DNA from 2 places in the Agromyces sp. NPDC058136 genome. Region 1 is predicted to be linked to the other one. Evidence: predicted binding sites of a transcription regulator. Region 1 holds the regulator's gene; the other holds the start of a gene.
The links. Region 1 encodes LexA, which represses DNA repair genes until DNA is damaged. Its sites were predicted from a motif close to TCGAACANNTGTTCGA; they were not measured.

Region 1 (12,127 bases):
AGCATCTCGCCCGAGTGCGCGAGCGCCCCGAGCGCGGCCGCCTGCGTGAGCGCCGAGAGGTGGTACGGCAGCCGCACGAGCCTGAGCGCGTCGATCGTCGCCGGGTCGCCCGCGAGGTAGCCGACGCGTGCCCCGGCGAAGGCGAAGGCCTTGCTCATCGTGCGCGAGACGACGAGCCGCGGCCGGCCTTCGAGCAGGGCGAGCGCGCTCGGCGTGCCCGGGTCGGCGAACTCGAAGTACGCCTCGTCGACGATCACGATGCCGCGCGCCGCGTCGGCGACCGCCCGGATCGTGTCGAGATCCAGCGGAGTGCCGGTGGGGTTGTTCGGGGCGCACAGCAGCACGAGGTCGGGGTCGTGCTCGCGCACCGCGGCGACGGCCGTCTCGGGGCTGAGCTCGAAGTCGTCGTCTCGGGCTGCGGCGATCCACTCGGTGCCCGTACCCGCCGCGAGCAGGGCGTACATCGAGTAGGTGGGCGCGAAACCGAGCGCGGAGCGCCCGGGCCCGCCGAACGCCTGCAGCAGGTGCTGGAGCACTTCGTTCGAACCGTTCGCGGCCCAGATGTTCGCGGCGCCGAGACCGTGGCCGAGGTACGCCGCGAACGCTTCGCGCAGCGCGGTGAACTCGCGGTCGGGGTACCGGTTCAGCGTGAGGATCGAGGCGGCGACCCGGGCGACGATGTCGTGCGCGACCGCCTCGGGGATCGGATGCGTGTTCTCGTTGACGTTGAGCGCCACGGGGACGGCCTTCTGCGGGGCGCCGTACGGCGTGCGACCGCGGAGGTCGTCGCGGATGGGGAGATCATCGAGACTCGTCACCGAACCATGCTAGCCACGCGGGGCTGCGTGCCCGGCGCGTGCGACCCCGTATGACCGCCGTTCGCCGCTACTGCGACGCCGGGATGGCGAGCTGCTGGCCCGGCACGATCGTCGCGCCGTCGAGGCCGTTGATGCGCACGATCTCGGCGATGGTGTCGCGGGGGTCGGCGGAGGGGGCGACCGCCTCCGCGATCTCCCACAGGGAGGCGCCGACGTCGACCGTGACGTACTCGAGGGCGGCCCCGCCGCCCGCGACGTCGGCCGCGGCGCCGCCCGCCCCGAGCACGAGGACGAAGGCCCACACGATGAGCGGGATCGCCGCGAGCGTCGTGAAGACGAAGCGGCCTCGGGAGGTCAGGCGCAGACGGGTGCGAACCACCGCGCCCTCGCCGTCGGCGGACCCGACGGCGCGCAGGGGCTCGGAACGGTACTGGACCGGGGCGTACCCGCCGGTCATGGTCACTGCGCTCATCTCACACCTCCTGAGTGAGTTCGTACCCGACCCTCGGCCGGGAGGGCCGGATACGAATCTCTGTTCCGAACATATCTTCGAATGTTTTCGAAGTCAAGCACCCGGACCGCGAGGAAACTCGTGCACGAATACCCGACACACTCGAACGAATGTTTGCCGCACCCCTGCGAGGCGGATACAGTTTCGAATGTCTGGAACAAGTGGAACAGGCACCACCGACATCCGATCGCGCGGGCGATCGCAACGAGGGGCGGAGACCGTGGGCGACAACGACGTGCGTGACATCGGAAGGGCGCGTCGACGCAAGAGCCTCAGTGCCAAGCAGCTCGCCATCCTCGAGGTCGTCCAGCGTTCGGTCTCGAGCCGCGGCTACCCGCCGAGCATGCGCGAGATCGGCGACGCCGTCGGGCTCTCCTCGCTCTCGAGCGTCACCCACCAGCTCAACCAGCTCGAGCTCGCGGGCTACCTCCGCCGCGACCCCAACCGCCCCCGTGCCCTCGAGATCCTCATCGAGGTGCCCGGCCTCGACGACCGCACCCCGGCGCCCGGCGAGACGAGCTCGGCGCCCGTCGGCGACGCCGCCATGGTTCCGCTCGTCGGCCGCATCGCGGCAGGTGTCCCGATCACGGCCGAGCAGCAGGTCGAAGAGGTGTTCCCCCTCCCCCGCCAGCTCGTCGGCAAGGGCGAGCTGTTCATGCTGAAGGTCGTCGGCGACTCGATGATCGACGCCGCGATCTGCGACGGCGACTGGGTCGTCGTGCGCGCCCAGCGCACCGCCGAGAACGGCGAGATCGTCGCCGCCATGCTCGACGGCGAGGCGACCGTCAAGGTCTTCCGCCAGCGCGACGGCCACACGTGGCTGCTCCCCCGCAACAGCGCCTTCGAACCGATCGTCGGCGACCACGCCGAGGTGCTCGGCAAGGTCGTGTCGGTGCTGCGCGCGGTCTGACGCAGACCGAGGCGCGCAGGCCTGCGCCGCGAGCGCGGCGCGCTCCGGCCACGAGACACGACGAAGGGGCGGATGCCGCGCAGCACGCGGCATCCGCCCCTTCTGTTCGCTCGGCTAGCCCGCGAGCGCCGGCTGGGCGCGCTCGGCCAGCTCCGCGCGCACCGCGCGCGTCGCCTCGAGGATGTTCTCGAGCGAGGCGACCGTCTCGTCGTAGCCGCGGGTCTTGAGCCCGCAGTCGGGGTTCACCCAGAGACGCGCCGCCGGGATCTCGGCGACCGCGCGCTCGAGGAGCGCCTGCACCTCGGCGGTCGACGGCACGCGCGGCGAGTGGATGTCGTAGACGCCCGGGCCGATGCCGTGGTCGAAGCCGCTCGTCGCGAGGTCGTCGACGACCTCCATGCGGCTGCGGGCCGCCTCGATGGAGGTGACATCGGCGTCGAGGTTCTTGATCGCGTCGATGACGACGCCGAACTCCGAGTAGCAGAGGTGCGTGTGCACCTGCGTCGCCGCCGCCGCACCCGCCGTGGCGAGCTTGAACGAGCCGACCGACCAGTCGAGGTACGCGGGCTGGTCGGCGAGCTTCAGCGGCAGCAGCTCGCGCAGCGCGGGCTCGTCGACCTGGATCACCTGAATGCCGGCCTGCTCGAGGTCGGCGATCTCGTCGCGCAGGGCGAGCGCCACCTGGCGGGCGGTGTCGCCGAGCGGCTGGTCGTCGCGCACGAACGACCAGGCGAGGATCGTCACGGGACCCGTGAGCATGCCCTTCACCGGCTTCGGCGTCAGCGACTGCGCGTACGACGACCACTCGACCGTCATCGGCGCCGGCCGCGAGACGTCGCCCCAGAGGATCGAGGGGCGCGTGCACCGCGAACCGTACGACTGCACCCAGCCGTGCTCGGTGACGGCGAAGCCGTCGAGCAGCTCGGCGAAGTACTGCACCATGTCGTTGCGCTCGGGCTCGCCGTGCACGAGCACGTCGAGGCCGATCTCCTCCTGCAGGCGCACGACGCGCTCGACCTCTTCGCGCATGAGCTGCGCGTAGCCGTCGGCGTCGAGCTCGCCCTTGCCGAGGCGCGCGCGGGCACGACGGATGTCGCTCGTCTGCGGGAACGAGCCGATCGTCGTGGTCGGCAGCTCGGGCAGCTCGAGCGCGGCCTGCGCGGCGACGCGCGTCTCGTAGTCGCCGCGGTCGAAGTCGCCGTCGGTGAGGGCGGCGAGGCGATCGCGCACGGGGGCGACGCGCACGCCGGGTGCGCCGCTGCGGTCGGCGAGGGCGGCGGATGCCTCGGCGAGCTCAGTTTCGATCACCTCGCGGCCGTCGGCGAGTCCGCGTGCGAGGGTCGCGACCTGCGCGACCTTCTGGTCGGCGAAGGCGAGCCACGAGACGAGGCGGGCGTCGAGGGCCCGCTCGTCGGTGACGTCGTGCGGCACGTGCAGCAGCGACGTCGAGGTCGACACGGCGACGCTGCCCGACAGGCGCTGCACGGCCGCGACGCGGTCGAACGCGGCGGCGAGGTCGCCCCGCCAGATGTTGTGGCCGTCGATGACGCCGGCGACGAGGGTCTTCGCGGCGAGCGCCTCGGCGGTGACGGGGTCGAGGCCCTCGGGCAGGGTGCCGCGCACGAGGTCGAGCGAGATCGCCTCGACGGGCGTCGCGGCGAGCACGGGAAGTGCGTCGTCGAGCGAGCCGTACGGCGCCGCGACGAAGATCGCCGGGCGCTCGTCAGCGGCGCCGAGCGCGTCGTACGCCTGCGCGGCCGCCTCGAGCACGCGGGCGCGCGGCTCGTCGATCGACTCGCTCACGAGGGCGGGCTCGTCGAGCTGCACCCACTCCGCGCCGGCACGGGCGAGCTCGGCGAGCAGCTCGGCGTACACCGGCACGAGCTCGGCGAGGCGCGAGATCGGGCGGAAGCCCTCGGGGGCGTCGTCGGCGGCCTTCGCGAGGAGGAGGAAGGTCACCGGGCCGACGATCACGGGGCGGGTGACGAAGCCCTGCGCCTTCGCCTCGGCGAACTCGCCGAGGATGCGCTCGGCGTGCAGCGAGAAGTCGGTGTCGGGGCCGATCTCGGGCACCAGGTAGTGGTAGTTCGAGTCGAACCACTTCGTCATCTCGAGGGGGGCGTCGTCGCCCACGCCGCGGGCGATCGTGAAGTACGCGCCGAGGTCGACGGTGCCGCCCTCGCCGAGGAAGCGGGCGAAGCGCGTCGGCACCGCACCGACCGCGACGGCGGCGTCGAGCACCTGGTCGTAGAACGAGAACGACTCGGGGATGGCCGATCCGGTGCGGTCGAGCCCCTGTGCGGCGAGGCGCTCGCGGGTCGCGGCGCGCAGCTCGGCGGCGGTCGCCTCGAGCTCGGCGGCGTCGATCGTGCCGGCCCAGAACGCCTCGACGGCGCGCTTGAGCTCACGGCGGCGGCCGATGCGGGGGTACCCCAGGATCGTGCCGGTGGGGAAGGCGGGTGCGGTCATCGTGCGGTGTTCCTCTCATTGACGAGCTGTGGTGAGACTCCGAGGCCGAGCCGGGCGAGCACGCCCAGCACGGCCTCGTGACGGTTGAAGGTGTAGAGGTGGAGACCCGGTGCGCCGCCCGCGAGCACCTCGCCCGAGAGCCGGGTCGCGAAGGCGACGCCGAGCTCGTGCTGCGCCTCCGCGTCGGGTTCGATCTCGAGGTCGATGGCGAGCTCGGCCGGCGCGTCGACGCCCGTGAGCTCGGCGAGGCGCGCGAGGCGGGCCGGGGTGGTGACGGGCATGACGCCCGGCAGGATCGGGATCGTGACGCCGGCCGCGCGGGCGCGCTCGACGTAGCCGAGGTAGTCGTCGGCGTGCCAGAAGAGCTGGGTGATCGCGAGGGTCGCGCCGGCGATCTCCTTGGCGAGGAGGGCGTCGACGTCCTGGTGGGCGCTGCGCGAACGCGGATGCCCCGTCGGGAACGCCGCGACGGCGACACGCTCGGGCCTGGGCCGCTCGCGGATGCGGGTCGCGCCCGGTACGCCGGGAACGCCGACCTGGGCGAAGGGCTCGCGCTCCTCCTGCACCCGGTGGATGAGCTGCACGAGCTCCGCGGCGCTGCCGAGGTCGCCGATGCCGGCGTCTGGGCCGGCGCCGGTCGGCGGGTCGCCCCGGAGCGCGAGGAAGCCCGTCACGCCGGCGTCGAGGAACTCGCGCACGAGCCGGTTCGCCTCCTCGTGCGAGGAGCCGACGCAGGTGAGGTGCGCCATCGGCTCGACCGCGGTGTGCTCGAGCATGTAGCGGAGCACCGTCAGCGAACGGTCGCGCGAGGAGCCGCCGGCGCCGAACGTCACCGAGATGAACGCCGGGTCGGCCTCGGCGAGCCGGTCGATCGTGCGGCCGAGCGCGAGCGCCGCGGCGTCGGAACGCGGCGGGAACAGCTCGAACGAGATCGGCGGGCGCGTCCGGCCGGCCGCGTCCGAGAACTCGGATCCGGTGGCTGCCATGGGACTCCTGCGTGGCGAGCCGAGGTCGGCTGAGGCACGGCAGGCCGCGCCCCACGCCGACGACGGCGGGTGGGTCTCGCGGGCGGGTGCCGGGCTCGGCGGTCGCTCCTGGTGCCCGGCATCCGGCCGTGCACCGACGATCAGGAGCGACGATACGCGCCGATCGCGGCGCCCGGGCCTCTATGACGCGAGGTGACGCAGGGTGACGCCGCGCGGCCGGCAGGACGGCCGCGCGGCGATCGGTTCAGGCTCCGACGGCGTGCGAGAACACGGCCAGCTGGGCCGAGAGCTCGGGCGAGACGAGCGCGCGCACGCGCGTGCCCTCTTCGAGGTAGTCGACCGAGAGGACGCGGCCGGTCTCGTGCAGCGTCGAGACGACGTCGCCCCGGTCGTACGGCACGACGAGGTCGATCTCGACGGCGGGGTCGGGCAGCATGCGCGTGATCGCCGCGAGCACCTCGTCGATGCCCTCGCCCGTACGGGCGGAGGCGAACACGGCGTTCGGTTCGAGCCCGCGGAGCACCAGCCGGTCTTCGTCGGTCACGAGGTCGGCCTTGTTGAAGACGATGAGCTCGGGGATGTCCCGTGCCCCGACTTCGCCGATGACGTCGCGCACCGTGGCGATCTGCCCGGCCGGGTCGGGGTGGGCCGCGTCGACGACGTGCACGATGAGGTCGGAGTCGCCGACTTCTTCGAGGGTCGACCGGAACGCCTCGACGAGCTGGTGCGGCAGGTTGCGCACGAAGCCGACCGTGTCGGCCAGCGTGTAGACGCGGCCGTCGGCGGTCGTGTTGCGGCGCACCGTCGCGTCGAGGGTCGCGAACAGGGCGTTCTCGACGAGCAGGCCCGCACCCGTGATGCGGTTGAGCAGGCTCGACTTGCCGGCGTTCGTGTACCCGGCGATCGCGACCGACGGGATCGCGTTGCGCCGGCGGTTGGCCCGCTTCGCGTCGCGTGCCGGCTTCATGCCGGCGATCTGCTTGCGCAGCTTCGCCATGCGCGAGTGGATGCGGCGGCGGTCGAGTTCGATCTTCGTCTCACCTGGGCCGCGCGAGCCCATGCCGGCACCGGCCGAGCCGACCTGGCCGCCGGCCTGACGCGACATCGACTCGCCCCAGCCGCGCAGGCGCGGCAGCAGGTATTCGAGCTGGGCGAGTTCGACCTGCGCCTTGCCCTCGCGGCTCTTCGCGTGCTGGCTGAAGATGTCGAGGATGACGGCGGTGCGGTCGATGACCTTCACCTTGACCGCGTCCTCCAGCGCACGCCGCTGACTCGGGGCGAGCTCGGTGTCGGCGACGACCGTGTCGGCGCCGAGCGAGGCGACGATGTGCCGCAGCTCCTCGACCTTGCCGCGGCCGAGATAGGTCGACGGGTCGGGGTGGGGCCGGCGCTGCAGCACGCCGTCGAGCACCCGCGCACCGGCCGTCTCGGCGAGGGCGGAGAGCTCGCGGAGCGAGTTCTCGGCGTCGTCCTGCGAGCCCTGCGAGTACACGCCGATGAGCACGACGTTCTCGAGTCGCAGCTGCCGGTACTCGACCTCGGTGACGTCCTCGAGTTCGGTGGAGAGCCCGGCGACGCGGCGGAGCGCTGCGCGCTCTTCACGGTCGAACTGCTCGCCGTCGGTGTCGGCGCCCTGCGCTCCGGCCGCGCCCTGCGCCATGAGCGCCTCGGCGGTGCCCGGGCCGAACCGGGTCACCCCGGCCTTCGTCTCAGCGCCGCGCAGCACCCGCTCGACGGCGTCGTCTGCGGTGTTCTGTTCGGCTTCATTCATCACGTTCAAGACTAGTTCCAATCGCTGCGATAGGTTCGCTGTATGGGTTCCGACCACTATTTCTCCGCGTCTCCGTCGAGCAGTTCGCGCACCCGCACCATCCGCGCGAGCCTCGCCGGCCGCGAGGTCGAGCTCACCACCGCCGGCGGCGTGTTCAGCCCCGAACATCTCGATCAGGGCACCCGGGTGCTGCTCGACGCGGTGCCCGCTCCCCCCGCCTCGGGCGACCTGCTCGATCTCGGCTGCGGTTGGGGCCCGGTCGCGCTCTCGCTCGCGCTCCAGTCGCCGGATGCCACGGTCTGGGCCGTCGACGTCAACGAACGAGCGCTCGAACTCACCCGCCAGAACGCCGCACGACTCGGTCTGCACAACGTCAACGCCGTGCTGCCCGACGATGTTCCCGAAGCGGTGCGCTTCGCCGCGATCTGGTCGAACCCGCCGATCCGCGTTGGCAAGGCCGAGCTGCACGGGCTGCTCGGCCGTTGGCTGCCCCGACTCGACACGGCGAGCGACGGTGCGGCGTGGCTCGTCGTCGCGAAGCACCTCGGCGCCGAGTCGCTGCAGCGCTGGATCGGCACCGAGCTCGGGCTCGAGGTCGAGCGCGCCGCGAACTCGAAGGGCTTCCGCGTCCTGCGGGTCGCGCACGCGGCATCCGCTTGACGCTCGACGAGCCCGCCTCGCGGGCCCCTTCGAAGCTCAGCCCGCCGCCCTGGCGTCGCGTGCCGAGCGCAGCGCCGCGACCGTCGTGAGCACGAGGAACGAGACCGTCGCCACCAGGACGGCGATCATCGGCTGCTGCCAGCCGCCGCTCGATTCGTGCAGTGCCGCCAGCAGCGGCGGGCCCGAGGCGGCGAGCACGTAGCCGCCGGCCTGCACGAGCGCCGACATCTGCGTCGCCTCGCGGTCGTCGCGGGTGATGCGCACCACCGTCGAGATGATCACGACGAACCCGGCGCCCTGTGCGATGCCGCCGAGCACGATCCACACGGCGTACGCCTCGGGAGCGACGAGCAGCCCGAGCGGCAGGGAGATCCAGAGCGCTCCGACGAGCGCGGGTTGCAACCAGACCGGTCGCGACTTCGAGAGCAGCGGAGCGCCGAGCGCACCCGCGATGGCCGACAGCTGGAACAGCGACGCGACCGCCCCCGCCTCGACGAGGCTGAAGTCGAACTCGTCGGCGACGAGGCTCGGCAGCCATGCGCTGAGTCCGTAGAACGAGAACGACTGCGCCGCGAACGCGGCCGCGAGGAGCCACGTCATCGGGTTGCGCCACGCCGACCGCGCCTTCGCCGCGCTCGCGGCATCGATCGCGGCGATCGAGCCGGTCACCTCGAGCACCTCGGCCGCGCGGGCCTCCGCGTTCTCGATCGTGGTCCGTCGCAGGTGGACGCCCCAGACCACGAGGGCGGCGACGATGAACACCGACCACGAGAGGAGCGCGAGCTGCCAGCCGATCGCCTCGGCGAGGGGCGCCGTGAGCAGGGCGGTCATGAGGGAGCCGATGTTCATCATGGCCGCGTACACACCGGTGACGAGCTGCGCCCGCTCGGGCGGCACATCGCGTCGGATGACCACCGGCAGCACGACGTTGCCGATCGCGATGGCGAGGCCGATCACGATCGTGCCGGCGAACGCGGCTTCGGTCGTGCCACCCGATCGGATGATCGTGCCCGCGAGGGTTCCGACGAGGGAGACGGCGACCGCCCGCTCGGCGCCCGTGAGCCGGATCGTCCAGGCCGCGATCGGCGTGCCGAGCGCGAAGCAGAGCACCGGCAGGCTCGTGAGCAGGCCCGCGGCCGTCGACGAGAGACCGAGATCCTCCTCGATGTCGCCGATGACCGGCGCGATGGCGACGAGCGGCCCGCGGAGGTTCATCGCGACGAGTGCGATCCCCGCGAGCAGGAGCCAGGGGAACGCGCCGCCGCGCACTCGAGCGGAAGCGTCGCGGTCCATCGTCCGAGCCTATGCCCGGGCGGCGCTCAGGCGAGGGTGAGCACGCCGTCGAAGACGAGCTCGGCCGGGCCGGCGAGGGCGACGCGCTCGCCGTCGGCGGCTTCGAACATGCGCACGCCGAGCACACCGCCCGGCACCTGCACCCGCCAGTCGTTCGGGGCGCCCGCACCCGCCCAGTGCCGAACCGCGAGCGCCGAGGCGACCGCGCCCGTGCCGCATGAGAGCGTCTCGCCCGAGCCGCGCTCGTGCACCCGCATGCGGATGCGGCCGACCCCGTCTTCGACGAGCGGCTCGGCCGGAACCACGAACTCGACGTTGGCGCCCGCGGCGGGCACCGGGTCGAGGATCGGCGCGTAGCCGAGGTCGAGCCCCTCGAGTTCGTCGTCGTCGGCGAGGGCCACCACGACGTGCGGGTTGCCGACGTCGATGCCGAGGCCCGGACGGGCGACCGGCAGCTGCTTTCCGCGCACGAGCGGCTCGCCGCCGTCGAGACGCCAGCGGCCCAGGTCGACCTGGAATCCCGTGGCCGTTCGCGTCACCGTGCGGACGCCGGCGCGCGTGCCGATCGCGATCTCGGCACCCGGGTGCAGCTCGGCGAGGCCCTGATCGAGCAGGTAGCGCACGAACACGCGGATGCCGTTGCCGCACATCTCGGAGACGGTGCCGTCGGCGTTCCAGTAGTCCATGAACCAGACCGCGCGCGGGTCGGCCGCGAGCGCCGCGGCGCCGTCGTCGAGGTTCTGCGAACGCACCGCACGGATCACGCCGTCGGCGCCGACCCCGAAGCGGCGGTCGCACACTGCGGCGATCTGCGTCGGCGACAGCTCGTTCTCACCCTCGGGATCGCTGAAGAGCACGAAGTCGTTGCCCGTGCCCTGGCCCTTGGTGAATCGCAGATCGAACGGCATGCGACTCAGTCTAGGGCGGCCTGACGGGCAAGTTCCGCGCCCCGGGCGACCGCGTCGTCGGCGTCGATGACGACCGCGTCGCGGTAGCGCTTGAACCACCCGACCTGACGCCTCGCATAGGTGCGGGTCAGCTGCTGCGTCTCGGCCACGGCGTCGGCGCGTGGCATCCGCCCGTGCAGCTCGGCGAGGGCCTGCGCGTAGCCGATCGCCTTGCGCGCGGTGACCCCGCGCTCGATGCCCGCGGGCACCAGCCCGCGCACCTCGTCGACGATCCCCTGCCGCCACATCTCGTGCACGCGCTCGTCGAGCCGTTCGACGAGCGTCGCGCGATCGGCGCGGAGGTGCACGATGCGGTGCTCGCGCCACGGCACCGGCTCGTCGGGCAGGCGTGCCGCCGCGGGCTCGCCCGTCACCTCGATCACCTCGAGCGCCCGGACCACCCGACGACCGTTCTGCGGATCGACCTTCGCGGCCGTCTCGGCGTCGATCTGCCGGAGCCGTGCGTGCAGCATGCCGGGACCGTGCTCGGCGAGCTCGGCCTCGAGGCGCGCACGCACCGCGGCGTCGGTGCCCGGGAAGCGGAAGTCGTGGATGACCGACGACACGTAGAGCCCCGAACCGCCGACGAGCAGCGCCGCGTCACCGCGCGCAGTGATCTCGTCGATGCGCGCCCGCGCCAGCTGCTGGTACTCGGCGACGGAGGCCTCGTCGGTGACCTCGAGCACATCGAGGAGGTGGTGCGGCACACCCCGCCGTTCGGCGGGCGAGAGCTTCGCGGTGCCGATGTCCATGCCGCGGTAGAGCTGCATCGCGTCGGCGTTCACGACCTCGGCGCGACGACCCGTGCGTTCGATGGCCTCGGCGAGGTCGAGCGCGAACGCCGACTTGCCCGTGCCGGTCGCACCGACGACGGCGATGAGGCTCACGTCAGCGCTGACCGTCGGTCGGGTCGTAGATCGGCAGCGTGCCGACCCCCGGCGCGACGAGCGGTTCGGCGCCGCGCACGCGCAGCGACGGCAGGCCGAGCGACACACGACCCGGCGTGGCCGATGCGCCCGCACCGGCGCCCGGGCTCGCGGGTACGCCGCAGCTCTCGGCCTGCGCGCGATCCCACGCGTCGCCGGCACGCGTGCGGCGGATGCGGAGCGGCGTCTCGTCGGTCGCGTCGGCGATGAGGTGGAACGGCGCGGCCTGGGTGATCACCACCGAGACGACGTCGCCGGGGCGGGGCAGCTCGGAGCCCGCGGGCACCTCGAAGTGCACGAGTCGGCTGTCTTCGGCGCGACCGCTGAGGCGGTGGGTCTCGGCGTCCTTCTTGCCCTCGCCGTTGGCGACGAGGACCTCGACCGGACGCCCGACCATGCGCTGGTTCTCCTCCCAGGAGATGCGCTCCTGCAGGGCGATGAGCCGCTCGTAGCGCTCCTGCACGACCTCCTTCGGCACCTGCTCCTCCATCGTGGCGGCCGGGGTGCCGGGGCGGATCGAATACTGGAAGGTGAACGCCGACGCGAAACGGGATGCCTCGACCACGCGCATCGTCTCGAGGAAGTCCTCTTCGGTCTCACCCGGGAAGCCGACGATGATGTCGGTCGAGATCGCGGCGTTCGGGATCTTCGCGCGCACCCGGTCGAGGATGCCGAGGAACTTCTCGGAGCGGTACGAGCGTCGCATCGCCTTGAGGATGCGGTCGGAGCCCGACTGCAACGGCATGTGCAGCTGCGGCATGACGTTCGGCGTCTCGGCCATCGCGTCGATGACGTCGTCGGTGAACGCGGCCGGGTGCGGGCTCGTGAAGCGGATG
Region 2 (12,127 bases), on a different contig from region 1:
TCCTCGACGTCGACAGACTGACACCCGCTGTCCTAGGTTCGGGGGATGACCTCTCGTGAGCGCACCCCGTCCGACGTCGACCGGATCGCCGAAGGGTGGGTCGACACACTCGTCGAACTGAACCCGGGCGTCGGCACCTACATCGGTCGCACGAGCCACGACGACCGGCTCGCCGACTACTCGCCCGAGGGGCACGAGCGCGAGATCGCCGCGACCCGTGAGACGCTCGCGGCACTCCGGGCGGCGACCCCCGTCGACGACGTCGACCGCATCACGGTCGCCGACCTCGGCGCCGAGCTCGAGCTCGCCCTCGAGCGGCACGACGCGGCGCTCCACCTGCGCGACCTCAACGTGATCGCGAGCCCCGCCCAAGACATCCGCGAGGTCTTCGACCTCATGCCGACGGCCGAGACGGCCGACTGGGAGCGCGTCGCGAGCCGCCTCGGCGCGGTCCCGGGCGCGGTCGAGGGCTACATCGAGACCCTGCGCGCCGGCATCGGTGCGGGTGTCGTTCCGGCGGTCCGACAGGTCCGCGAGGTCGCCGCGCAGGCGCACCGCATCGCCCGGGCCGACGGCTTCTTCACGAGCTTCGCCGCCGAGGCGCGCGCCGGTGACGCCGAGCTCCCCGAACCTCTTCGACGGCACCTCGGCGAGGGCGCTGCGGAGGCGACCGCGGCGTACGGCCGCCTCGCCGCGTTCCTCGAGGGCGAGCTGCAGCCCGTCGCCGGGGAGCAGGACGGCGTGGGGCGTGAGCTCTACGCGCTGCAGTCGCGCCACTTCCTCGGGGCCGTGATCGACCTCGACGAGACCTACGAGTGGGGCATCGAGGAGCTCGCCCGCATGGTCGCCGAGCAGGAGTCGATCGCGAAGGAGATCCTGCCCGGCGCATCCGTGGCCGAGGCCATCGCCCACCTCGAGCGCGACCCCTCGCGCAAGCTCCACGGCACCGACGCCCTGCAGCGGTGGATGCAGGAGACGAGCGACCGCGCGGTCGCCGAGCTCGCCGGCACCCAGTTCGACATCCCCCAGGAGATCCGCACGCTCGAGTGCATGATCGCCCCCACACAGGAGGGCGGCATCTACTACACCGGGCCGAGCGACGACTTCACCCGACCCGGCCGCATGTGGTGGTCGGTGCCCGAGGGCGTGACCGAGTTCGACACCTGGCGCGAACTCACGACCGTGTACCACGAGGGTGTTCCCGGGCACCACCTGCAGATCGGCCAGGCGGTCGTCAACCGCGGGCAGCTGAACACGTGGCGGCGCCAGCTCGCCGGCACCTCGGGGCACGCCGAGGGCTGGGCGCTCTACGCCGAGCGTCTGATGGAGGGGCTCGGCTACCTCGACGACCCCGCCGACCGCCTCGGCATGCTCGACGGCCAGCGCATGCGCGCCGCCCGGGTGGTGCTCGACATCGGCGTGCACCTCGGCAAGCAGCGTCCCGACGGGCAGGGCGCGTGGACGGGGGAGTACGCCTTCGAGTTCCTCGCGGAGAACGTGAACATGAACGAGGGCTTCGTGCGCTTCGAGGTCAACCGCTACCTCGGCTGGCCGGGGCAGGCGCCGTCGTACAAGGTCGGGCAGCGCATCTGGGAGCAGCTGCGCGACGAGGTCGCGCGTCGTGAGGGCGACGCATTCGACATCCGCGAGTTCCACCGCAGCGCGCTCGCGCTCGGCGGCGTGGGGCTCGACACGCTGCGTTCGGCGCTGCTCGGCTGATCGGTGCGGGCGGGCGGCCGGACTGCACGCCCGGCCCGGCCCGCCGCGGTTGCCGAGAGCCGACGGATTCCGTTAGGATGCAATGTCACTCTTGTGACATCCCTGTCCGCATGCCCATCGCGGAAACACAATAACGCTCTACCGAGCGATGGGCTCGATATTGTCCTTTACGGAGCATTCACTACATGACAACCGCAACGACCAAGGCACCCAAGCAGGTCGCCATCAACGACATCGGATCTGCTGAAGACTTCCTTGCCGCGGTCGAAAAGACTCTGAAGTTCTTCAACGACGGCGACCTCATCGAGGGCACCGTCGTGAAGATCGACCGCGACGAGGTCCTCCTCGACGTCGGCTACAAGACCGAGGGCGTCATCCCCTCGCGCGAGCTTTCGATCAAGCACGACGTCGACCCCAGCGAGGTCGTCGGCGTCGGCGACACCGTCGAGGCCCTCGTTCTCCAGAAGGAGGACAAGGAAGGCCGCCTCATCCTGTCGAAGAAGCGTGCTCAGTACGAGCGCGCATGGGGCGACGTGGAGAAGATCAAGGAAGCCGATGGCGTCGTGACCGGTTCGGTCATCGAGGTCGTCAAGGGCGGCCTGATCGTCGACATCGGCCTCCGTGGCTTCCTCCCGGCGTCGCTCATCGAGCTCCGCCGCGTGCGCGACCTCACGCCGTACCTCGGCCAGGAGATCGAGGCGAAGATCCTCGAGCTCGACAAGAACCGCAACAACGTGGTGCTCTCGCGCCGCGCGCTCCTCGAGCAGACGCAGTCCGAGTCGCGTTCGACGTTCCTCGCGAACCTCCACCCGGGCCAGATCCGCAAGGGCGTCATCTCGTCGATCGTCAACTTCGGTGCGTTCGTCGACCTCGGTGGCGTCGACGGTCTCGTCCACGTCTCCGAGCTCTCGTGGAAGCACATCGAGCACGCCAGCGAGGTCGTCGAGGTCGGCCAGGAGGTCACCGTCGAGGTGCTCTCCGTCGAGCTCGACCGCGAGCGCGTCTCGCTGTCGCTCAAGGCGACGCAGGAGGACCCGTGGCAGGTCTTCGCCCGTACCCACGCGATCGGCCAGGTCGCCCCGGGTAAGGTCACGAAGCTCGTTCCGTTCGGTGCGTTCGTTCGCGTCGCCGACGGCATCGAGGGCCTCGTCCACATCTCCGAGCTGTCGGGCAAGCACGTCGAGCTCGCAGAGCAGGTCGTGTCGGTCGGCGAAGAGGTCTTCGTCAAGGTCATCGACATCGACCTCGAGCGTCGCCGCATCTCGCTCTCGCTGAAGCAGGCGAACGAGGGCGTCGACCCCGAGGGCACCGAGTTCGACCCGGCGCTCTACGGCATGCTCACCGAGTACGACGAGCAGGGCAACTACAAGTACCCTGAGGGCTTCGACCCCGAGACCAACGAGTGGCGCGAGGGCTTCGAGGCTCAGCGCGAGAAGTGGGAGCAGGACTACGCTGCCGCTCAGGCTCGCTGGGAGGCGCACAAGAAGCAGGTTGCTGCTTCGCTCGCCGCTCAGGCTGCCGACGACTCGTTCTCGGCCGGCGGTGCCTCGTACTCGAGCGAGTCGGCCGGTGCCGGCACCCTCGCCGACGACGCGTCGCTCGCGGCGCTGCGCGAGAAGCTCTCGAGCAACAACTGATCGCATTTCGCGAGAAGACGGAAGGCCGGTCCCCTCGGGGGCCGGCCTTCCGGCGTTGGTGGGGCGTACCTCGCCCTGCGGCGGTGAGTGCGCCGCCGTTCAGGGGGCGGGCAGCGGATGCTCCGCGCTCCGCGCCCGACGTGTGCGGCGACGGCGGCGGACGACGAGGACGACGGCGATCGCGAGGAGTACGATTCCGAGGATCACGAGCACCGGTGCGAGGATCGCGGCAAACGCGAGGGTGAAGCTTCCGGCGTCTTCGACCGCGCTCGCGATGGGGGCGCCCACGCCGGCCGTCGCGGTGTTGATGACCGGTCTGGCCGCGGCCTTCGCGAGGTGCACGAGGAGCGCGAGGCCGACGCCGACGGCGATCGGCACCCATTGCGACGACGCGAAGAACGTCTCGGGGTCGGTGACGGCGACCGTCTCGGAGCCGATGCCCGAGCTGAACGCGAGGCCGCCCGCCGTCGGGCGCACGACCGTCTGCACGAGGTCGTTGACGGAGTCGAGGCCCGGGATCTTGTCGGCGACGAACTCGACGACGAGCAGCACCACGAGAATGAGCAGCACCCATTCGTTCGCGAGCCATGCCCAGGCCGTCGGCAGCTCGACGAGCCCGGTGAAGCGGTCGAGCGCCCCGAGGATCACCAGGGGGATCCATGCATTGAGACCGGCGGCGAGGGCGAGCCCCGTCCCGGTGAGCAGTTCGAGCATGCCGCCTCCTCATCGAACGAGTCGAGTGTCGCACGATTAGAGTGGTCACGTGTATCTGATCGGCCTCACGGGCGGCATCGCCTCAGGAAAATCCACCGTCGCGCGGCGCCTCTACGAGCACGGCGCCGTTCACCTCGACGCCGATGAGCTCGCGCGTCGCGTCGTCGCCCCCGGCACGCCGGGTCTGGCGGCGATCGTCGCCGAGTTCGGCGAGAGGGTGCTTCAGGCCGACGGCTCGCTCGACCGCGCGAAGCTCGGCGAGCTCGTCTTCAACGACGACGCCGCCCGCGCACGGCTGAACGCCATCGTGCACCCCGCGGTGCGCGAACTCTCGGGTCGGCTCATCGCGAAGGCCGAGGCCGAGAACCCCGACGCGGTCGTCGTGTACGACGTGCCGCTCCTCGTCGAGGCATCCGTCGATCACCCGTTCGACCTCATCGTCGTGACGAACGCACCGCGCAAGACCCAGGTGAAGCGACTCGTCGAAGAACGCGGGCTCGACCTCAACCAGGCCGAGGCGCGGGTCGACGCGCAGGTCGACAACACGCGTCGGCTGCAGATCGCCGACGTCGTGATCGACACCGACGGCACCCTCGCGCACACGATGAGCCAGACCGACGCGCTCTGGGCCGACATCGCAGCGCGGCGGGCTGCGCGCGCCTGAATCGTCGCGCGGCGCTCGGTCGGCTGTTCGGGGGAGTGCGGCCCGGCGCTCCGCCCGAGGCGAACGCCGGCCGTGGTGTCGGTGGCCGATCCTAGACTTGCACCATGCAGGCCACGCGTTCAGTCCGTCCGTTCGAGGTCGTCAGCGAGTACCGCCCGAGCGGCGACCAGCCGCAGGCGATCGCCGAGCTCGCCGGCCGCATCAACGCCGGCGAGACCGACGTCGTGCTGCTCGGCGCGACCGGCACCGGCAAGTCGGCGACGACCGCGTGGCTCATCGAACAGGTGCAGCGGCCGACCCTCGTGCTCGCACACAACAAGACGCTCGCGGCGCAGCTGGCCACCGAGTTCCGCGAACTGCTGCCGAACAACGCGGTCGAGTACTTCGTCTCCTACTACGACTACTACCAGCCCGAGGCCTACGTCCCGCAGACCGACACCTTCATCGAGAAGGACAGCTCGATCAACGCCGAGGTCGAGCGGCTGCGGCACTCCACGACGAACTCGCTCCTCAGCCGGCGCGACGTCGTGGTCGTGTCGACCGTGTCGTGCATCTACGGCCTCGGCACGCCCGAGGAGTACCTCAACGCGATGATGCCGCTGCAGGTGGGGCAGCGGGTCGACCGCGACTGGCTGATCCGCAAGTTCGTCTCGATGCAGTACCAGCGCAACGACGTCGACTTCTCGCGCGGCAACTTCCGCGTGCGCGGCGACACCATCGAGATCATCCCGATCTACGAAGAGCTCGCGATCCGCATCGAGATGTTCGGCGACGAGATCGAGGCGCTCTACAGCCTGCACCCGCTCACCGGCCAGGTCATCGAGAAGCTCGACGCCGTGCCGGTGTTCCCCGGGTCGCACTACGTCGCCTCGACCGAGGTCATGCAGCGCGCGATCGGCACGATCCGCACCGAGCTCGACGAACGGCTCGCCGAGCTCGAGCGCGAGGGCAAGCTGCTCGAGGCTCAGCGGCTGCGCATGCGCACGACCTTCGACCTCGAGATGATGGAGCAGATCGGCTTCTGCTCGGGAATCGAGAACTACTCGCGGCACATCGACGCGCGAGCGCCCGGCGAGGCGCCGCACTGCCTGCTCGACTACTTCGCCGACGACTTCCTCGTCGTGATCGACGAGTCGCATGTCACCGTCCCGCAGATCGGTGCGATGTACGAGGGAGACTCGTCGCGCAAGCGCACGCTCGTCGAGCACGGGTTCCGGCTGCCGAGTGCGCTCGACAACCGCCCCCTGAAGTGGAACGAGTTCAAAGACCGGGTCGGGCAGACCGTGTACCTCTCGGCGACGCCCGGCCGCTACGAGATGGGCATCGCCGACGGCATCGTCGAGCAGATCATCCGCCCCACCGGCCTCGTCGACCCCGAGATCGTCGTGAAGCCGTCGAAGGGCCAGATCGACGACCTCCTCGAGGAGATCCGCACGCGCGCCGAGCGCGACGAGCGCGTGCTCGTCACGACCCTCACGAAGAAGATGGCCGAAGAGCTCACCGACTTCCTCACCGAAGCCGGTGTGCGGGTGCGCTATCTCCACTCCGACGTCGACACGCTGCGACGGGTCGAACTCCTCACCGAACTGCGCGCGGGGGTCTACGACGTGCTCGTCGGCATTAACCTGCTGCGCGAGGGCCTCGACCTCCCCGAGGTCTCGCTCGTCGCCATCCTCGACGCCGACAAAGAGGGGTTCCTGCGTTCGGCGACCTCGCTCATCCAGACGATCGGTCGCGCGGCGCGCAACGTCTCGGGCGAGGTGCACATGTACGCCGACGTGCTCACCGACTCGATGAAGCAGGCGATCGACGAGACGACACGGCGTCGCGAGCTGCAGCTCGAGTACAACCGGGTCAACGGCATCGACCCGCAGCCGCTCCGCAAGCGCATCGCCGACATCACCCAGCTGCTCGCCCGCGAAGAGGCCGACACCGCCGAGCTCCTCGCCGGCCGCGACGGCCGCAAGAAGTCCCCGGTGCCGAACCTCCGCCGTGAGGGGATCGCCGCCGAGGGGGCGAACGACCTCGAGGAGCTCATCCGCGACCTCAACGAGCAGATGCTCGAGGCCGCCGGGGAGCTGAAGTTCGAACTCGCGGCGCGGCTCCGCGACGAGGTCTCCGAGCTCAAGCGCGAGCTCCGGCAGATGGAGAAGGCGGGGCACCTGGGCTGAAACCCGGGGCCGCCGCCGCCCGCGTCCAGTCGGCCGCAGAGCGAGGATCGAACATATGTTCGCTGAGAGCGCGTGCAGGCCGGCCGACGATGTCGGTGGTGCTTCGTAGACTCGAAGGGTGCCAGTTTCACGTCTCGATGCCCATTCGCGCCTGAGTGTCCGCGGTGCCCGCGTGCACAACCTGCACAACGTCGATGTCGAGATTCCTCGCGACGCGATGGTGGTGTTCACGGGCCTGTCGGGTTCGGGCAAGTCGTCGCTCGCCTTCGACACGATCTTCGCCGAGGGGCAGCGCCGCTACGTCGAGTCGCTCTCGGCGTACGCCCGGCAGTTCCTCGGGCAGGTCGACCGTCCTGACGTCGACTTCATCGAGGGCTTGAGCCCGGCGGTCTCGATCGACCAGAAGTCCACGAACCGCAACCCGCGGTCGACGGTCGGCACGATCACCGAGATCTACGACTACATGCGTCTGCTCTGGGCGCGCATCGGCGTGCCGCACTGCCCGGTCTGCGGGGAGAAGATCCAGCGCCAGACCGTGCAGCAGATCGCCGACCAGTTGATGGAGCTCGAGGCGGGCACCCGGTTCCAGGTCCTGAGCCCGGTCGTCTCGAAGAAGAAGGGCGAGTTCGTCGACCTCTTCCGCGAGCTCGCCGCGCAGGGCTACTCCCGCGCCGTCGTCGACGGCGAGATGGTGCGGCTCGACGAACCCCCGAAGCTGAAGAAGCAGATCAAGCACGACATCTCGGTCGTCGTCGACCGGCTCGTCGCCGGCCCCGACGTGCTCGGCCGGCTCACCGATTCGCTCGAGACGGCGCTGCGCCTCACCGACGGGCTCGTGCAGGTCAACTACGTCGACGAAGAGGGGCCCGCAGCGTGGGCGACCTTCTCCGAGAAGCTCTCGTGCCCGAACCAGCACCCCATCCAGCTCACCGAGATCGAGCCGCGCACCTTCTCGTTCAACGCGCCGTTCGGCGCCTGCCCCGAGTGCTCGGGCCTCGGCACCCGCATGTCGGTCGACGAGGCGCTCCTGCTCGGCGACCCTGCGTTGAGCATCACCGAGGGCGTGATCCTCCCGTGGACCTCGCAGGGCAAGAGCCTCTACAACTACTACGAGAAGCTGCTCGACGGGCTCGCCCGCGATCTCGACTTCTCCCTCGACACCCCCTGGGAGGAACTGGCCGACGACGCCCGCAACGCGGTGCTCCGCGGCGACAACTTCGAGGTCAAGGTCCGCTGGCGCAACCGCTACGGCCGCGAGATGAGCTACAGCTCGGGCTTCGAGGGCGTCGTCCCGTACATCGAGCGCCAGTACCTGCAGGCCGAGACCGACGTGCAGCGTGCGCGCTGGTCCGAGTACCTGCGCGAGGTGCCCTGCCCGGTCTGCGACGGCAAGCGGCTGAAGCCCGAGGTGCTCTCGGTCCTCATCCACGACCACAGCATCGCCGACGTCGGGCTCCTGAGCCTCACCGATGCGCGCGCCTTCATGGACCGCCTCGAACTCACCGAGCGCGAGCAGAAGATCGGTGCGCAGGTGCTGCGCGAGATCAAGCTGCGACTCGACTTCCTCATCCGCGTCGGCCTCAGCTACCTCGACCTCGCCCGCGCGGCGGGCACGCTCTCGGGCGGCGAGGCGCAGCGCATCCGCCTCGCGACCCAGATCGGCTCCGGGCTCACGGGCGTGCTCTACGTGCTCGACGAACCGAGCATCGGTCTGCACCAGCGAGACAACCGGCGCCTCATCGACACGCTCGTCGCGCTTCGCGACCTCGGCAACACGCTCATCGTCGTCGAGCACGACGAGGACACGATCCGCACGGCCGACTGGATCGTCGACATCGGTCCGGGCGCCGGCATCAACGGCGGCACCGTCGTGCACTCGGGCAGCTACGCCGAGCTGCTCAAGAACACGCGCTCGCTCACGGGCGACTACCTGTCGGGCCGACGCGAGATCGCGATCCCCGCCCACCGACGTCCGATCGATCCCGAGCGCATGATCTCGGTGCAGGGCGCCGAGGCGAACAACCTCCGCGGCGTCGACGTCGAGTTCCCGCTCGGGGTGCTGACGGCGGTCACCGGCGTTAGCGGTTCCGGCAAGTCCTCGCTCGTCAACGACATCCTCTACCGGGTGCTCGCCAACCGCTTGAACGGCGCCCGCAAGGTTCCGGGCAAGCACCGTCGGGTGACCGGGCTCGAGCACCTCGACAAGGTCGTACACGTCGACCAGGCGCCGATCGGCCGCACCCCGCGGTCGAACCCCGCGACCTACACGGGCGTGTTCGACCGCATCCGCACGCTCTTCTCCGAGACGAACGAGGCGAAGGCGCGCGGCTACCTGCCCGGCCGGTTCAGCTTCAACGTCAAGGGTGGCCGGTGCGAGGCATGCTCGGGCGACGGCACGATCAAGATCGAGATGAACTTCCTGCCCGACGTCTACGTCGCCTGCGAGGTGTGCGGCGGCCAGCGCTACAACCGCGAGACGCTGCAGGTGCACTACAAGGGCAAGAACATCGCCGAGGTGCTCGAGATGCCGATCAGCGAGGCGGCCGAGTTCTTCGAGCCGATCTCCGCGATCCACCGTTACCTCAAGACCCTCGTCGACGTGGGCCTCGGCTACGTGCAGCTCGGTCAGAGCGCGACCACCCTCTCGGGCGGTGAGGCGCAGCGTGTGAAGCTCGCGACCGAACTGCAGCGCCGGTCGAACGGGCGCAGCGTCTACGTGCTCGACGAGCCGACCACGGGTCTGCACTTCGAAGACGTTCAGAAGCTCCTGAAGGTGCTCGGCAAGCTCGTCGACAAGGGCAACTCGGTCATCGTGATCGAGCATTCGCTCGACGTCATCAAGTCGGCCGACTGGATCATCGACCTCGGCCCCGAGGGCGGATCGGGCGGCGGTCAGCTCGTCGCGACCGGCACGCCCGAGCACGTCGCCACGGTGCCCGAGAGTCACACGGGGTACTTCCTCCGCGAGATCTTCGACGCCGCGGCCGAGCGCGCCGACGTGGCCAGCTGAGGCGATGAGCAGCGCGAACCCGTCCGAGCAGAGCGTCCCCTATCGGCCGAAGGCCGGGGAGATCCCGACCGATCCCGGGGTCTACCGGTTCCGCGACGCCGAGCGGCGGGTGCTCTACGTCGGCAAGGCGAAGAACCTGCGGGCGAGGCTCTCGAACTACTTCGCGCCGCTCCGCAGCCTGCACGAGCGCACGCGGCGCATGGTGACGAGTGCCGCCTCCGTCGAGTGGACGGTCGTCGGCAGCGAGGTCGAGGCGCTGCAGCTCGAGATCACGTGGATCAACGAGTTCCACCCGCCGTTCAACGTGAGGTTCAAGGACGACAAGTCGTACCCGTATCTCGCCGTCACGCTCGCCGACGAGGCGCCGCGCGCTTTCGTCACCCGCAACCGCAAGCTGCGCGGTGCCCGCTACTTCGGGCCGTATCCCAAGGTGTGGGCGATCAACGAGACGCTCGAGATCCTGCTGAAGCTGTTCCCCATCCGCACCTGCAAAGACAGCGACTATCGTCGGGCGATGGCCACCGGCAAGCCCTGCTTCGCCGGGCAGATCGGGCGCTGCTTCGGCCCGTGCTCGGGCAAGGTCACGATCGCCGAGCATCGGGAGAACGTCGATCGATTCGTCTCGTTCATGCAGAACCAGGATCGCCGGATCCTCGGCGAGCTCGACGAGCGGATGCGCCGGGCCGCCGCCGCACAGGAGTACGAGGCGGCGGCGCGCTACCGCGACCGACTCGTCGCCGCGACGGCGTTCTTCGAGAAGAGCGCCATGGTGCTCGGCGACAAGGTCGACCTCGACGTGTTCGGCATCGAGCACGACGAGCTCTCCGCGGCGGTGCAGCTGTTCATCGTGCGCGGCGGTCGTGTCCGAGGCATCCATTCGTGGACGGTCGACAAAGAGCTCGATGTGCCGCTCGGCGAGCTCGTCGACTCGGTCGTGCAGAACGCGTACGGCGACGACCTCCGTCCTCCCGGAGAGGTGGTCGTTCCCGAGCTGCCCGACGACGCCTCGGCGCTCGAGTCGTGGCTCGGCGAACGCGCCGGGCGGAAGGTGCGCCTGCGCGTGGCGCAGCGCGGCGACAAGGCCTCGCTGCTGCAGACCGCCACGCAGAACGCGAAGCAGTCGCTCATGCTCTACAAGACCCGGCGCAGCGCCGACTTCACGACGAGGTCCCGTGCGCTCGAAGACATCCAGGAGGCGCTCGGCATGGCCGACGCGCCGCTCCGGATCGAGTGCTACGACGTCTCGCACCTCAGCGGCACGAACATCGTCGCCTCGATGGTCGTCTTCGAGGACGGCCTGCCGCGCAAAGACGAGTACCGCCGCTTCACGATCCCGAACTCGACGGACGACACCGACTCGATCCACCAGGTGCTCACCCGCCGTCTGGCCTACCTCTCCGGCGCCGAGCCTCGAGACGAGCTCGCCGAGGCGATCGAGTCGATCGACGCGATCGAGGCCGACGGCGAGGCATCCGCCGTCGACGACGCGCCCGAGGTCGCCGAGCGACGCAAGAAGTTCGCGTACCGCCCGAACCTGCTCATCGTCGACGGCGGGCAGCCGCAGGTCGCCGCGGCCGAGCGGGCGCTGCGCGAGTCGGGCGTCCAGGGCATCTACCTGTGCGGCATCGCCAAGCGCCTGGAGGAGATCTGGACGCCCGAGTCCGACTTCCCGGTGATCCTTCCGCGCAACAGCGACGCCCTCTTCCTCTTCCAGCGGGTGCGCGACGAGGCGCACCGCTTCGCGATCACGCATCAGCGGCAGCGACGCAAGCGCGACATCGGCTCGGTGCTCTCCGAGATCCCGGGGCTCGGCCCCGCCAGGGTGAAGGAGCTGCTGCGGCACTTCGGCTCCGTCGCACGTCTGAAGGCGGCCGATGAGGCGGCGATCGCCGAGGTCAAGGGGGTCGGCCCGACGCTCGCCGCGACCGTGTACGCCCGGCTTCACGCCGATCTGGCCCCGGCACCCAGATAGGCTGGGAAGTCGGTACGCAGAAGGGGGCCGGGATGACCGCGGGGGAGCCCGAAGAGCAGGAGATGCTCATCGTCACGGGGATGAGCGGCGCCGGTCGATCGACCGTGGGCAACGCGCTCGAAGACCTGGGCTGGTACGTCGTCGACAACCTCCCGCCGCAGATGCTGCGCCCGCTCGTCGAACTCGTCGAACGCGCCGGCACCTCGCTGCCGCGCATCGCGGCGGTCGTCGACATCCGCG

Region 2: uvrA (excinuclease ABC subunit UvrA) is a predicted target of LexA. The motif match lies at 6,953-6,968, and genes of this name have one in related genera.

The regions. Positions count from the first base shown of each region.
Region 1 is NZ_JBHVUA010000004.1:31,351-43,477, forward strand. It holds gene ACFVTX_RS12310 (histidinol-phosphate transaminase) at 1-818, opposite strand, end outside; gene ACFVTX_RS12315 (LysM peptidoglycan-binding domain-containing protein) at 886-1,290, opposite strand; gene lexA (transcriptional repressor LexA) at 1,550-2,239, shown strand; gene metE (5-methyltetrahydropteroyltriglutamate--homocysteine S-methyltransferase) at 2,354-4,708, opposite strand; gene ACFVTX_RS12330 (methylenetetrahydrofolate reductase) at 4,705-5,694, opposite strand; gene hflX (GTPase HflX) at 5,939-7,465, opposite strand; gene ACFVTX_RS12340 (class I SAM-dependent methyltransferase) at 7,508-8,125, shown strand; gene ACFVTX_RS12345 (CynX/NimT family MFS transporter) at 8,162-9,418, opposite strand; gene dapF (diaminopimelate epimerase) at 9,445-10,326, opposite strand; gene miaA (tRNA (adenosine(37)-N6)-dimethylallyltransferase MiaA) at 10,332-11,252, opposite strand; gene miaB (tRNA (N6-isopentenyl adenosine(37)-C2)-methylthiotransferase MiaB) at 11,254-12,127, opposite strand, start outside.
Region 2 is NZ_JBHVUA010000001.1:10,089-22,215, reverse strand. It holds gene ACFVTX_RS00095 (DUF885 domain-containing protein) at 46-1,719, shown strand; gene rpsA (30S ribosomal protein S1) at 1,905-3,356, shown strand; gene ACFVTX_RS00085 (DUF4126 domain-containing protein) at 3,456-4,070, opposite strand; gene coaE (dephospho-CoA kinase) at 4,120-4,734, shown strand; gene uvrB (excinuclease ABC subunit UvrB) at 4,839-6,905, shown strand; gene uvrA (excinuclease ABC subunit UvrA) at 7,024-9,915, shown strand; gene uvrC (excinuclease ABC subunit UvrC) at 9,920-11,887, shown strand; gene rapZ (RNase adapter RapZ) at 11,920-12,127, shown strand, end outside.